3 regions of the Viridibacillus sp. FSL H8-0110 genome follow, and region 2 is predicted to be linked to each of the others. Evidence: a T-box and tRNA genes for the amino acid it is inferred to sense, from the RefSeq annotation. Region 2 holds a T-box; the other regions hold tRNA genes.
The links. A T-box is a leader RNA that pairs with one kind of tRNA and senses whether it is charged. The one in region 2 lies ahead of argS (arginine--tRNA ligase), so its partner is inferred to be a tRNA-Arg.

Region 1: it encodes a tRNA-Arg, which carries the amino acid that the T-box ahead of argS (arginine--tRNA ligase) is inferred to sense. The anticodon was not compared.
Region 3: it encodes a tRNA-Arg, which carries the amino acid that the T-box ahead of argS (arginine--tRNA ligase) is inferred to sense. The anticodon was not compared.

The regions. Positions count from the first base shown of each region.
Region 1 is NZ_JBBOPJ010000001.1:102,877-107,064, reverse strand. Features, by position in the region: rRNA gene MHH98_RS00560 (23S ribosomal RNA) at 1-118, opposite strand, end outside; tRNA gene MHH98_RS00555 (tRNA-Ala) at 215-290, opposite strand; tRNA gene MHH98_RS00550 (tRNA-Ile) at 304-380, opposite strand; rRNA gene MHH98_RS00545 (16S ribosomal RNA) at 476-2,028, opposite strand; tRNA gene MHH98_RS00540 (tRNA-Ala) at 2,176-2,251, opposite strand; tRNA gene MHH98_RS00535 (tRNA-Pro) at 2,271-2,347, opposite strand; tRNA gene MHH98_RS00530 (tRNA-Arg) at 2,352-2,428, opposite strand; tRNA gene MHH98_RS00525 (tRNA-Leu) at 2,461-2,549, opposite strand; tRNA gene MHH98_RS00520 (tRNA-Gly) at 2,556-2,630, opposite strand; tRNA gene MHH98_RS00515 (tRNA-Leu) at 2,656-2,740, opposite strand; tRNA gene MHH98_RS00510 (tRNA-Lys) at 2,761-2,836, opposite strand; tRNA gene MHH98_RS00505 (tRNA-Thr) at 2,849-2,924, opposite strand; tRNA gene MHH98_RS00500 (tRNA-Val) at 2,942-3,017, opposite strand; rRNA gene rrf (5S ribosomal RNA) at 3,027-3,142, opposite strand; rRNA gene MHH98_RS00490 (23S ribosomal RNA) at 3,271-4,188, opposite strand, start outside.
Region 2 is NZ_JBBOPJ010000001.1:1,885,106-1,889,293, reverse strand. Features, by position in the region: gene MHH98_RS09455 (HAD-IA family hydrolase) at 1-380, opposite strand, end outside; gene argS (arginine--tRNA ligase) at 411-2,093, opposite strand; T-box leader at 2,201-2,417, opposite strand; gene MHH98_RS09445 (MFS transporter) at 3,451-4,188, shown strand, end outside.
Region 3 is NZ_JBBOPJ010000001.1:376,391-380,578, reverse strand. Features, by position in the region: rRNA gene MHH98_RS01995 (23S ribosomal RNA) at 1-507, opposite strand, end outside; rRNA gene MHH98_RS01990 (16S ribosomal RNA) at 692-2,244, opposite strand; tRNA gene MHH98_RS01985 (tRNA-Gly) at 2,391-2,464, opposite strand; tRNA gene MHH98_RS01980 (tRNA-Arg) at 2,490-2,566, opposite strand; tRNA gene MHH98_RS01975 (tRNA-Leu) at 2,595-2,681, opposite strand; tRNA gene MHH98_RS01970 (tRNA-Lys) at 2,742-2,817, opposite strand; tRNA gene MHH98_RS01965 (tRNA-Gln) at 2,837-2,911, opposite strand; tRNA gene MHH98_RS01960 (tRNA-Asp) at 2,920-2,996, opposite strand; tRNA gene MHH98_RS01955 (tRNA-Glu) at 3,007-3,081, opposite strand; tRNA gene MHH98_RS01950 (tRNA-Asn) at 3,085-3,159, opposite strand; gene MHH98_RS01945 (SprT family protein) at 3,263-3,718, opposite strand; gene MHH98_RS01940 (Tex family protein) at 3,784-4,188, opposite strand, start outside.

The sequences.
Region 1 (4,188 bases), 1.8 Mb from region 2:
TTCGGAAATCTCCGGATCAAAGCTCACTTACAGCTCCCCGAAGCATATCGGTGTTAGTGCCGTCCTTCTTCGGCTCCTAGTGCCAAGGCATCCGCCATGCGCCCTTAATAACTTAACCTAAAAGTTAGTTATTAAGCCTAAAAAACTTAATAATAAAAAATGTGTTACTTAATTTGCTTCAATGTCGTTTTATCCAGTTTTCAAAGAACAATATTGGTGGAGCCTAGCGGGATCGAACCGCTGACCTCCTGCGTGCAAGGCAGGCGCTCTCCCAGCTGAGCTAAGGCCCCAAAAAAAGAAAAATGGTGGGCCTAAATGGACTCGAACCATCGACCTCACGCTTATCAGGCGTGCGCTCTAACCAGCTGAGCTATAGGCCCCTTTTTCGGAAAAATATAAGGTTTTATAAACCTTCAAAACTGAACGCAAGACGTTAATCGACAGATCCAAGATCTGTTTCCGTAATTATCCTTAGAAAGGAGGTGATCCAGCCGCACCTTCCGATACGGCTACCTTGTTACGACTTCACCCCAATCATCTATCCCACCTTCGGCGGCTGGCTCCATAAAGGTTACCTCACCGACTTCGGGTGTTACAAACTCTCGTGGTGTGACGGGCGGTGTGTACAAGGCCCGGGAACGTATTCACCGTGGCATGCTGATCCACGATTACTAGCGATTCCGGCTTCATGTAGGCGAGTTGCAGCCTACAATCCGAACTGAGAACGATTTTATGAGATTAGCATACCCTCGCGAGTTAGCGACTCTTTGTATCGTCCATTGTAGCACGTGTGTAGCCCAGGTCATAAGGGGCATGATGATTTGACGTCATCCCCACCTTCCTCCGGTTTGTCACCGGCAGTCACCTTAGAGTGCCCAACTAAATGATGGCAACTAAGATCAAGGGTTGCGCTCGTTGCGGGACTTAACCCAACATCTCACGACACGAGCTGACGACAACCATGCACCACCTGTCACCAATGTCCCCGAAGGGAAAACTCTATCTCTAGAGCGGTCATTGGGATGTCAAGACCTGGTAAGGTTCTTCGCGTTGCTTCGAATTAAACCACATGCTCCACCGCTTGTGCGGGCCCCCGTCAATTCCTTTGAGTTTCAACCTTGCGGCCGTACTCCCCAGGCGGAGTGCTTAATGCGTTAGCTGCAGCACTAAGGGGCGGAAACCCCCTAACACTTAGCACTCATCGTTTACGGCGTGGACTACCAGGGTATCTAATCCTGTTTGCTCCCCACGCTTTCGCGCCTCAGTGTCAGTTACAGACCAGAAAGTCGCCTTCGCCACTGGTGTTCCTCCAAATCTCTACGCATTTCACCGCTACACTTGGAATTCCACTTTCCTCTTCTGCACTCAAGTCTCCCAGTTTCCAATGACCCTCCACGGTTGAGCCGTGGGCTTTCACATCAGACTTAAGAAACCACCTGCGCGCGCTTTACGCCCAATAAATCCGGACAACGCTTGCCACCTACGTATTACCGCGGCTGCTGGCACGTAGTTAGCCGTGGCTTTCTAATAAGGTACCGTCAAGGTACGTTCAGTTACTAACGTACTTGTTCTTCCCTTACAACAGAGTTTTACGATCCGAAAACCTTCATCACTCACGCGGCGTTGCTCCATCAGACTTTCGTCCATTGTGGAAGATTCCCTACTGCTGCCTCCCGTAGGAGTTTGGGCCGTGTCTCAGTCCCAATGTGGCCGATCACCCTCTCAGGTCGGCTATGCATCGTTGCCTTGGTAGGCCGTTACCCCACCAACTAGCTAATGCACCGCGGGCCCATCTAGTAGTGACAGCCGAAACCGCCTTTCAGCATTTTGCCATGTGACAAAATGGATTATTCGGTATTAGCCCCGGTTTCCCGGAGTTATCCCAATCTACTAGGTAGGTTGCCCACGTGTTACTCACCCGTCCGCCGCTAAATCAGAAGAAGCAAGCTTCTTCATCATTCGCTCGACTTGCATGTATTAGGCACGCCGCCAGCGTTCGTCCTGAGCCAGGATCAAACTCTCCATAAAAGTAGTTTGAAAGCTCATTAGCTTTGCTAGCGTATCATCCGAAGATGATATCTATTTTTGTTTTGATCCACCAACAGAGTTGATGTTCAAAAACATTTATTGATTAACGTCTTGCATGTTCAGTTTTCAAGGTTCATAAGATATATATGGTGGAGCCTAGCGGGATCGAACCGCTGACCTCCTGCGTGCAAGGCAGGCGCTCTCCCAGCTGAGCTAAGGCCCCGTATGGGTATAAGTAATAATGGTCGGGAAGACAGGATTCGAACCTGCGACCCCTTGGTCCCAAACCAAGTGCTCTACCAAGCTGAGCTACTTCCCGTTAATGGCGCGCCCGGCAGAAGTCGAATCCACAACCTTCTGATCCGTAGTCAGACGCTCTATCCAATTGAGCTACGGGCGCATATATTATCACTTGTATTAAATTAAAAGAAATGGTGCCGAGGACCGGAATCGAACCGGTACGGTAGTCACCTACCGCAGGATTTTAAGTCCTGTGCGTCTGCCAGTTCCGCCACCCCGGCATATTTTGGAGCGGAAGACGAGGTTCGAACTCGCGACCCCCACCTTGGCAAGGTGGTGTTCTACCACTGAACTACTTCCGCAATATGCTGATAAACTTAAAAATTATGGTGCGGGTGAAGGGAGTCGAACCCCCACGCCTTGCGGCGCTAGATCCTAAGTCTAGTGCGTCTGCCAGTTCCGCCACACCCGCATATAATGTTTTTTAAAAAATGGTGAGCCATGTAGGATTCGAACCTACGACCCTCTGATTAAAAGTCAGATGCTCTACCAACTGAGCTAATGGCTCAAATAAAATGAATGGTGCCGGCGAAAGGAGTCGAACCCTCGACCTACTGATTACAAGTCAGTTGCTCTACCAACTGAGCTACACCGGCAATGTTTATTTGAAAAATGGTGGAGGATGACGGGATCGAACCGCCGACCCCCTGCTTGTAAGGCAGGTGCTCTCCCAGCTGAGCTAATCCTCCATATTATTCGCCTAGCAACGTCCTACTCTCACAGGGGGAAACCCCCAACTACCATCGGCGCTAAAGAGCTTAACTTCCGTGTTCGGCATGGGAACGGGTGTGACCTCTTTGCTATCGTCACTAGACTATTTTAAGACAAGAATTATTATATCACTTCACTTAGCTAAAAGCAAGTGTTTTTTAAACTTTTTTAATAAGTTTTTCTTGTTCTCTCAAAACTGGATAAATTACATTGAAGTTTGTTAAGTAAAATTTGGTTAAGTCCTCGATCTATTAGTATTCGTCAGCTCCGTATGTCGCCACACTTCCACCTCGAACCTATCTACCTCATCGTCTTTGAGGGATCTTACTTACTTGCGTAATGGGAAATCTCATCTTGAGGGGGGCTTCATGCTTAGATGCTTTCAGCACTTATCCCGTCCACACATAGCTACCCAGCGATGCCCTTGGCAGAACAACTGGTACACCAGCGGTGTGTCCATCCCGGTCCTCTCGTACTAAGGACAGCTCCTCTCAAATTTCCTACGCCCACGACGGATAGGGACCGAACTGTCTCACGACGTTCTGAACCCAGCTCGCGTACCGCTTTAATGGGCGAACAGCCCAACCCTTGGGACCGACTACAGCCCCAGGATGCGATGAGCCGACATCGAGGTGCCAAACCTCCCCGTCGATGTGGACTCTTGGGGGAGATAAGCCTGTTATCCCCGGGGTAGCTTTTATCCGTTGAGCGATGGCCCTTCCATGCGGAACCACCGGATCACTAAGCCCGTCTTTCGACCCTGCTCGACTTGTAGGTCTCGCAGTCAAGCTCCCTTATGCCTTTACACTCTACGAATGATTTCCAACCATTCTGAGGGAACCTTTGGGCGCCTCCGTTACTCTTTAGGAGGCGACCGCCCCAGTCAAACTGCCCGCCTGACACTGTCTCCTACCCCGCTAAGGGGCATGGGTTAGAAGTTCAATACATCTAGGGTAGTATCCCACCAACGCCTCCTCCGAAGCTGGCGCTCCGGAATCTCTGGCTCCTACCTATCCTGTACAAGATGTATCAAAATTCAATATCAGGCTACAGTAAAGCTCCACGGGGTCTTTCCGTCCTGTCGCGGGTAACCTGCATCTTCACAGGTACTATAATTTCACCGAGTCTCTCGTTGAGACAGTGCCCAGA
Region 2 (4,188 bases):
TATTGATCCAGTTTAAAATGCTGCAAAATTTTCTCAGCAAAGATAGTTGGCTTAGATGTGGCAACAGCTAGTGTTTTTTCTTTTTTCTTTAAAGTTTCAAGAAGTGTTTCGATTCCTGGATAGACTTCATTTTCATATAAGCCGTGCTGTTGAAATCTTTCACGATAATAACCGATTGCCTCATTTACTTGTTGTTCAGTTAAATCGTAATAAGCCTGAAAAGACTCTTGCAAAGGTGGTCCTATGAAAAAATCTAATTTTGAATAATCGACTATTTCTATATTCAGCTTTTCTAATGCGTATGCGACACTTTTTGTAATTCCGACTTTTGGATCCGTTAATGTGCCATCTAAATCAAATAATATATATTGGTAATTCATTCGTTCCTCACCTCTGAATATTAGTATTAGCTACATCTCTTTCGGTGCCTGAATTCCTAATAAACGCAAACCTTCTTCAATCACGATAGCAACACAAGCACATAATGTTAGTTTCACCTGCATTGTAGCTTTGTCTTCTAGTATTCTTGTGTGGGCATAATACTTATTAAATGCTCTTGAAAGTTCGATTAAATACTTGGCAATTTGCGAAGGGTCCGCAAGTTCAAGTGCTTTTGCCACAACTTCAGGGAAACCTTTTAGTGAGATGACAACTGGCCAAGCCTCATCAGATAACCCTTCAAATTGGCTGACCTCAGTACTATACTGACCTTTTCGTAGAAGTGAGCAAATCCGTGCATACGTATATTGAACATAAGGACCTGTCTCCCCTTCAAAATTCAACATTTCTTCAAGCGAAAACTCAATATCATTCATACGATGATTTTTTAAATCGTGGAAGATTACTGCTCCTGTTCCTACCACTTTCGCTATCTCTTCTTTTTGCTTTAGGTTTGGATTTTTTTCCTCAATATTCTTGCCTGCTAATTGGATAGCCTCATTTAATACTTCTTCAAGTAATACAACTTTCCCCTTACGAGTAGACATTTTTTTGCCGTCTTTTAACATCATGCCAAACGGAATATGCTGTAACTCTTTTGCCCACTCATACCCCATTCTCTCTAGTACGTTAAATAACTGTTTAAAATGTAGAGATTGTTCATTTCCCACTACGTAAAATGATCTTGTTGAATTATAAGTTTCATTTCTATATAGGGCAGCAGCTAAATCACGGGTCGCATATAAAGTTGTGCCATCCGTTTTCTTAATCAAACATGGTGGCATATCTTCTAAATTTACAACCATTGCACCGTCCGATACTTCAAGAAGTCCCTGTTCAGCTAATAATTCAACAACTCTCTCCATTTTATCATTATAAAATGCTTCGCCCGCAAACGAATCGAAACGTATGCCAAGTAATGCATAGACCTGTTCAAATTCCTTTAGCGATGCTTCTCTAAACCATTGCCATAATTGCAGTGCTTCTTCATCACCCTGCTCTAACTTTTTAAATGCTGCACGTGCTTGATCATTCAATGAGTCATCTTGATCTGCTACTTCATGAAATTTGACATATATCTTCAGTAATTCACGTACTGGAGACTGCTCAATCAGCTCTTTATTCCCCCATAAATGATAAGCGACAATCAGCTTGCCAAATTGAGTACCCCAATCTCCTAAATGATTGATGCGTACTACTTCATAACCATTTTTCTCTGCAATATTAGCTACTGCATTACCGATAACTGTTGACCGTAAATGCCCCATTGAAAAAGGCTTTGCAATATTAGGGGATGAAAAATCAATCGTAATCGTTTGACCTTCTCCAAATTTTTGTTGTCCGTATGCAGATTGAGAGGAAACTATGCTAGATAATACACCTTTCGAGATTTCCGATTGCTTTAGAAAAATATTCACATATCCACCAACAGCTTCAACCTTTTCAATAATGTCATTGTTAACTTTTTCACTTATTTCTTTAGCTATTATATTTGGTGATTTGCGGAAAATTTTCGCTAATGCAAAGCAAGGAAAAGCATAATCACCTAAATGTGCATACTTTGGCTTTTCAATTGTTTGTTCAATATCACTCTTTGCTAATTGACCTTCTACTGCTTCAAATAATGTATTGATTATCAATTGTTTGTCTTCCATTCTATTTCCCCCTCAAATAATAAAAACATTGTTCGTTCCAAACAAAATTTCCGTTGATACTCTGCCGTAATGGTACAGAAAGCCATAAAAAAAGCCCCCGTCTCAAAACAAGAGACGAGAGCATAGATCCCGTGGTACCACTCTGGTTGCCACAATATGTGACCACTTTCAATTGTTAACGAGGTGACTCCCCGATCTTTTCTACTGCTATTTCAAAAAGTTTCTCCAAAGTGCGCTTCATTCATGTTCCATGTATTAGGCTCCCACCATCCCTAACTCGCTTGACATATCCTCATAAACTACTCTCTTTATCAAAGAATTTTTTTATTAAATTGTAACTATGGTATATTTAATTTGTAAATAAGTCAATGTTTGAGAAAAAAATATAACTAGAAATTTATTTTCACATAAAAATTCCAAACCAATTTTTGGTATAAATCAAAATTTTAATAAAAAATTCAACTGTTTGTCATAGAAATTTCAATTAGTACTTAGTCATAACACTTTGTTGTAAAATCACAAAAAACACACTCGAATTCCTCGAATTTCTCCACTTTAATATTCTTTCATTTTAGATGAGTATTTCCAAAAAATTTCCCTTCATGTTTGGCAATAGTCAAATCAATTACAACTATTTGATAAACTTTTTGTATAATACCTTCCTATTTATTAAATCTACAAAACTCCTATTTGTTACGTTCTTTCCTATATATAATAACAAGTCTTCATACGTTAATAATTCAAGTTGAACTGACCATCAACTTAAAGCAGATTAAACCTCTCTATCTTTTACTTTAGAAAAATTACATTCTTCCATTTTTCACATACCCATTAATTTAGCCAGCTAATATATAACCTAGTCATAATATCAACCATTAATTAACTAACTACAAATTCTATGAATTAAATGATGGTCTCATACAAACTCCTAAAAAATACAAGTCTGTTTTTCTTCAAAACTAAGAAATTCATATTATTGACACAAATATTTTAATGGTATACTATTGAGACGTAAAGTAACTTGAAGTCAAAAAGTTACCATGTTTTAACGGTTCAGGAGGTAGAACTAATTATTTAAGTTCATGAGTAATAGAGTTTCAAATCAAAGTAAAAATTAATTGGTCAAGAAGTACTCAAAATTACATAATCATTTTGGGTCCTTATAAATTATTTTACGAAGACAATTAGATCATGAAAATATTTAAAGGGTATTTTATTTTAACGCTTTCTATAAATCTCATTAAAGAGCTTTTGGGGAATAGAGAGTAAAATTAGACAAGCTCAGGTATTTTTCCGAATAAGCAGTCTGATAAGGTAAGTATATAGGTTAAAAAAACAAGAAAAAGAGGTACAATACGTGAGCACAAATAAGAAAAAAATCCACTACGCATGGTGGTTATTATTAGGTTTATCTATTATGGTCGGTTTGGCTAAAGGCGGAATCATGACTGCAGGTGGATTATTTTTAACTCCAGTAACAGAAGATTTAGGTATTGGAATGGGAAGTCTAACACTTTACTTTAGTATTTCCTCTATAGTAACAATGATTTTCTTACCATTGGCTGGTAAGATCATTGCTAAGTATGATATTAGAACAGTTTTAGTAACAGCAATTATTTTACAAGCGGGTTCGTTCGCAATGTTTGGTTTAATGAATTCTGTTTGGGGTTGGTACTTATTCTGTATCCCTATGTCAATCGGTTCAATTTTTGTCACTCAAATCGCAGGCCCAGTATTAATCAACAACTGGTTTAAAAAACATAACGGTTTAGCAATTGGTATCATGGTTGCATCTGGTGGTATTTTCGGTGCTATCCTACAACCTATGGCTGGTAACTTAATCGCAAGTGAAGGTTGGAGAACGACTTACTTCATCTTAGGTGGAATTGTTATAGCAATCGTTGTGCCTATCGTATTATTAACAATTAGAATGTCTCCTAAACAAAAAGGTTTACAACCATTAGGTTTAGAAGTTGAAATTAATAAAAATGAAGATCCTTCTTCAGTTAAAGTTGAATCTAATACAAACACAGGTATTTCAGCTGCAATCGCTAAAAAATCAAGTGCATTTTATGCATTATTATTATTCTTCTTC
Region 3 (4,188 bases), 1.5 Mb from region 2:
GTACTGGTTCACTATCGGTCACTAGGTAGTATTTAGCCTTGGGAGATGGTCCTCCCAGATTCCGACGGAATTTCACGTGTTCCGCCGTACTCAGGATACACTCAAGAGAGAATGAACTTTCAACTACAGGGCTGTTACCTGCTCTGGCGGGCCTTTCCAGACCGCTTCGTTTAACTCATTCCTTTGTAACTCCATATAGAGTGTCCTACAACCCCAAGAGGCAAGCCTCTTGGTTTGGGCTATTCCCGTTTCGCTCGCCGCTACTCAGGGAATCGATTTTTCTTTCTCTTCCTCCAGGTACTTAGATGTTTCAGTTCCCTGGGTCTGCCATCAAGACGCTATGTATTCACGTCAAGATACTGCTCCATTACGAACAGTGGGTTCCCCCATTCGGAAATCTCCGGATCAAAGCTCACTTACAGCTCCCCGAAGCATATCGGTGTTAGTGCCGTCCTTCTTCGGCTCCTAGTGCCAAGGCATCCGCCATGCGCCCTTAATAACTTAACCTAAAAGTTAGTTATTAAGCCTAAAAAACTTAATAATAAAAAATGTGTTACTTAATTTGCTTCAATGTCGTTTTATCCAGTTTTCAAAGAACAAGGTTTTGAAGATCATTTTACAATGAGCCTTCAAAACTGAACGCAAGACGTTAATCGACAGATCCAAGATCTGTTTCCGTAATTATCCTTAGAAAGGAGGTGATCCAGCCGCACCTTCCGATACGGCTACCTTGTTACGACTTCACCCCAATCATCTATCCCACCTTCGGCGGCTGGCTCCATAAAGGTTACCTCACCGACTTCGGGTGTTACAAACTCTCGTGGTGTGACGGGCGGTGTGTACAAGGCCCGGGAACGTATTCACCGTGGCATGCTGATCCACGATTACTAGCGATTCCGGCTTCATGTAGGCGAGTTGCAGCCTACAATCCGAACTGAGAACGATTTTATGAGATTAGCATACCCTCGCGAGTTAGCGACTCTTTGTATCGTCCATTGTAGCACGTGTGTAGCCCAGGTCATAAGGGGCATGATGATTTGACGTCATCCCCACCTTCCTCCGGTTTGTCACCGGCAGTCACCTTAGAGTGCCCAACTAAATGATGGCAACTAAGATCAAGGGTTGCGCTCGTTGCGGGACTTAACCCAACATCTCACGACACGAGCTGACGACAACCATGCACCACCTGTCACCAATGTCCCCGAAGGGAAAACTCTATCTCTAGAGCGGTCATTGGGATGTCAAGACCTGGTAAGGTTCTTCGCGTTGCTTCGAATTAAACCACATGCTCCACCGCTTGTGCGGGCCCCCGTCAATTCCTTTGAGTTTCAACCTTGCGGCCGTACTCCCCAGGCGGAGTGCTTAATGCGTTAGCTGCAGCACTAAGGGGCGGAAACCCCCTAACACTTAGCACTCATCGTTTACGGCGTGGACTACCAGGGTATCTAATCCTGTTTGCTCCCCACGCTTTCGCGCCTCAGTGTCAGTTACAGACCAGAAAGTCGCCTTCGCCACTGGTGTTCCTCCAAATCTCTACGCATTTCACCGCTACACTTGGAATTCCACTTTCCTCTTCTGCACTCAAGTCTCCCAGTTTCCAATGACCCTCCACGGTTGAGCCGTGGGCTTTCACATCAGACTTAAGAAACCACCTGCGCGCGCTTTACGCCCAATAAATCCGGACAACGCTTGCCACCTACGTATTACCGCGGCTGCTGGCACGTAGTTAGCCGTGGCTTTCTAATAAGGTACCGTCAAGGTACGTTCAGTTACTAACGTACTTGTTCTTCCCTTACAACAGAGTTTTACGATCCGAAAACCTTCATCACTCACGCGGCGTTGCTCCATCAGACTTTCGTCCATTGTGGAAGATTCCCTACTGCTGCCTCCCGTAGGAGTTTGGGCCGTGTCTCAGTCCCAATGTGGCCGATCACCCTCTCAGGTCGGCTATGCATCGTTGCCTTGGTAGGCCGTTACCCCACCAACTAGCTAATGCACCGCGGGCCCATCTAGTAGTGACAGCCGAAACCGCCTTTCAGCATTTTGCCATGTGACAAAATGGATTATTCGGTATTAGCCCCGGTTTCCCGGAGTTATCCCAATCTACTAGGTAGGTTGCCCACGTGTTACTCACCCGTCCGCCGCTAAATCAGAAGAAGCAAGCTTCTTCATCATTCGCTCGACTTGCATGTATTAGGCACGCCGCCAGCGTTCGTCCTGAGCCAGGATCAAACTCTCCATAAAAGTAGTTTGAAAGCTCATTAGCTTTGCTAGCGTATCATCCGAAGATGATATCTATTTTTGTTTTGATCCACCAACAGAGTTGATGTTCAAAAACATTTATTGATTAACGTCTTGCATGTTCAGTTTTCAAGGTTCATAAATTATATTGGAGCGGGTGAAGAGAATCGAACTCTCGACAACAGCTTGGAAGGCTGTGGTTTTACCACTAAACTACACCCGCATTAATATTATGTTTTTAAAAAATATGGCGCGCCCGGCAGAAGTCGAATCCACAACCTTCTGATCCGTAGTCAGACGCTCTATCCAATTGAGCTACGGGCGCATATCGTATATTATATATTATAAGTGTTTGGTGCGGTCGAGAGGACTTGAACCTCCACCGAGTAAACCTCGACTAGGCCCTCAACCTAGCGCGTCTGCCATTCCGCCACGGCCGCATTTTAATTGAAACATGTAGGTTATATTATATCACCTTAAAACATAATGTCAAGTTAAAATGGTGAGTCATGCAGGATTCGAACCTGCGACCCTCTGATTAAAAGTCAGATGCTCTACCAACTGAGCTAATGACTCGTAGCTAAAATAATGAAAATGGCTGGGGTACCTGGATTCGAACCAGGGCATGACGGAATCAAAATCCGTTGCCTTACCGCTTGGCTATACCCCAAAAATAAATGGCGGTCCGGACGGGACTCGAACCCGCGACCTCCTGCGTGACAGGCAGGCATTCTAACCAACTGAACTACCGGACCATATAAAGATTGGTGACCCCTACGGGATTCGAACCCGTGTTACCGCCGTGAAAGGGCGGTGTCTTAACCGCTTGACCAAGGGGCCATATGGCTCCGAAGGTAGGACTCGAACCTACGACCGTCCGGTTAACAGCCGGATGCTCTACCACTGAGCTACTTCGGAAAAATATGTTGCATTTCGTTACATTTTGTCGTCATCACCTTGTCGACTTTTATTATTATAGACAGGTATTTTGAAAAGGTCAAGCATTTTTCTAAAAAAACTTTCAACCAATTTGTTTAATGTGCCCTAAACACTTGCTACAACGGTATTTTGCGGGGTTCATTCTTTTTTTTCTATCATAGTTTGTACCACATTTTATACATATATAAGTATAACTTTTATTAGACTTCTTCCCCGTTATCTCTGTTAAGTTAGAACAGTATCTAGGAGCATTAGTTTCTTTTAATAGAAACCGAAAATCTGCATCCCGATGTTTATACCCCTTTCCTTCTATATGAAGATGATAATGACATAGCTCATGACGAATAATCCCTTCTACTTCTTGAATACCGAACTTTTCAAACGCTTTCGGATTAATCTCTATATTATGAGATCGTAATAAGTATCTACCGCCTGTAGAGCGTAATCGCTTATTAAAATAAGCTTGATGTCTAAATGATTTATGGAATACATTTATAGAGATTTCTATTACAAGGTTTTGTAGCTCTTTATCTGTCATATTATCCTTCCCTTTCTTCTATAAAATAAACCTCGCTTTAAAGCGAGGTTTATTTTCCTGCTATTTTAATCGATTTGTTTTGTTGGGGGAAGCATCGTTAAGGCAATTCTCCCTTTATCCTTTTCAATCTTTTCTACCCATACTGTTACGATGTCGCCAAGAGCTACTACATCTAAAGGATGTTTTACATAGCCGTTTTTTAATTTAGAAATATGGACAAGACCATCTTGTTTAACACCGATATCGACAAATGCACCGAAATCCACTACGTTGCGTACCGTCCCTTGCATCTCCATTCCTGATTGCAAATCTTCCATTTTCAAAATATCTTTCTTTAATAATGGTTGCGGGAAAGCGTCGCGTGGATCACGTGAAGGTTTCATCAATGTATCAATGACATCTTTTAACGTTACTTCACCTATATCCAACTGGGAGCTCAAAGTTGAAATATCTAAGTTTGCTAGCGCTTT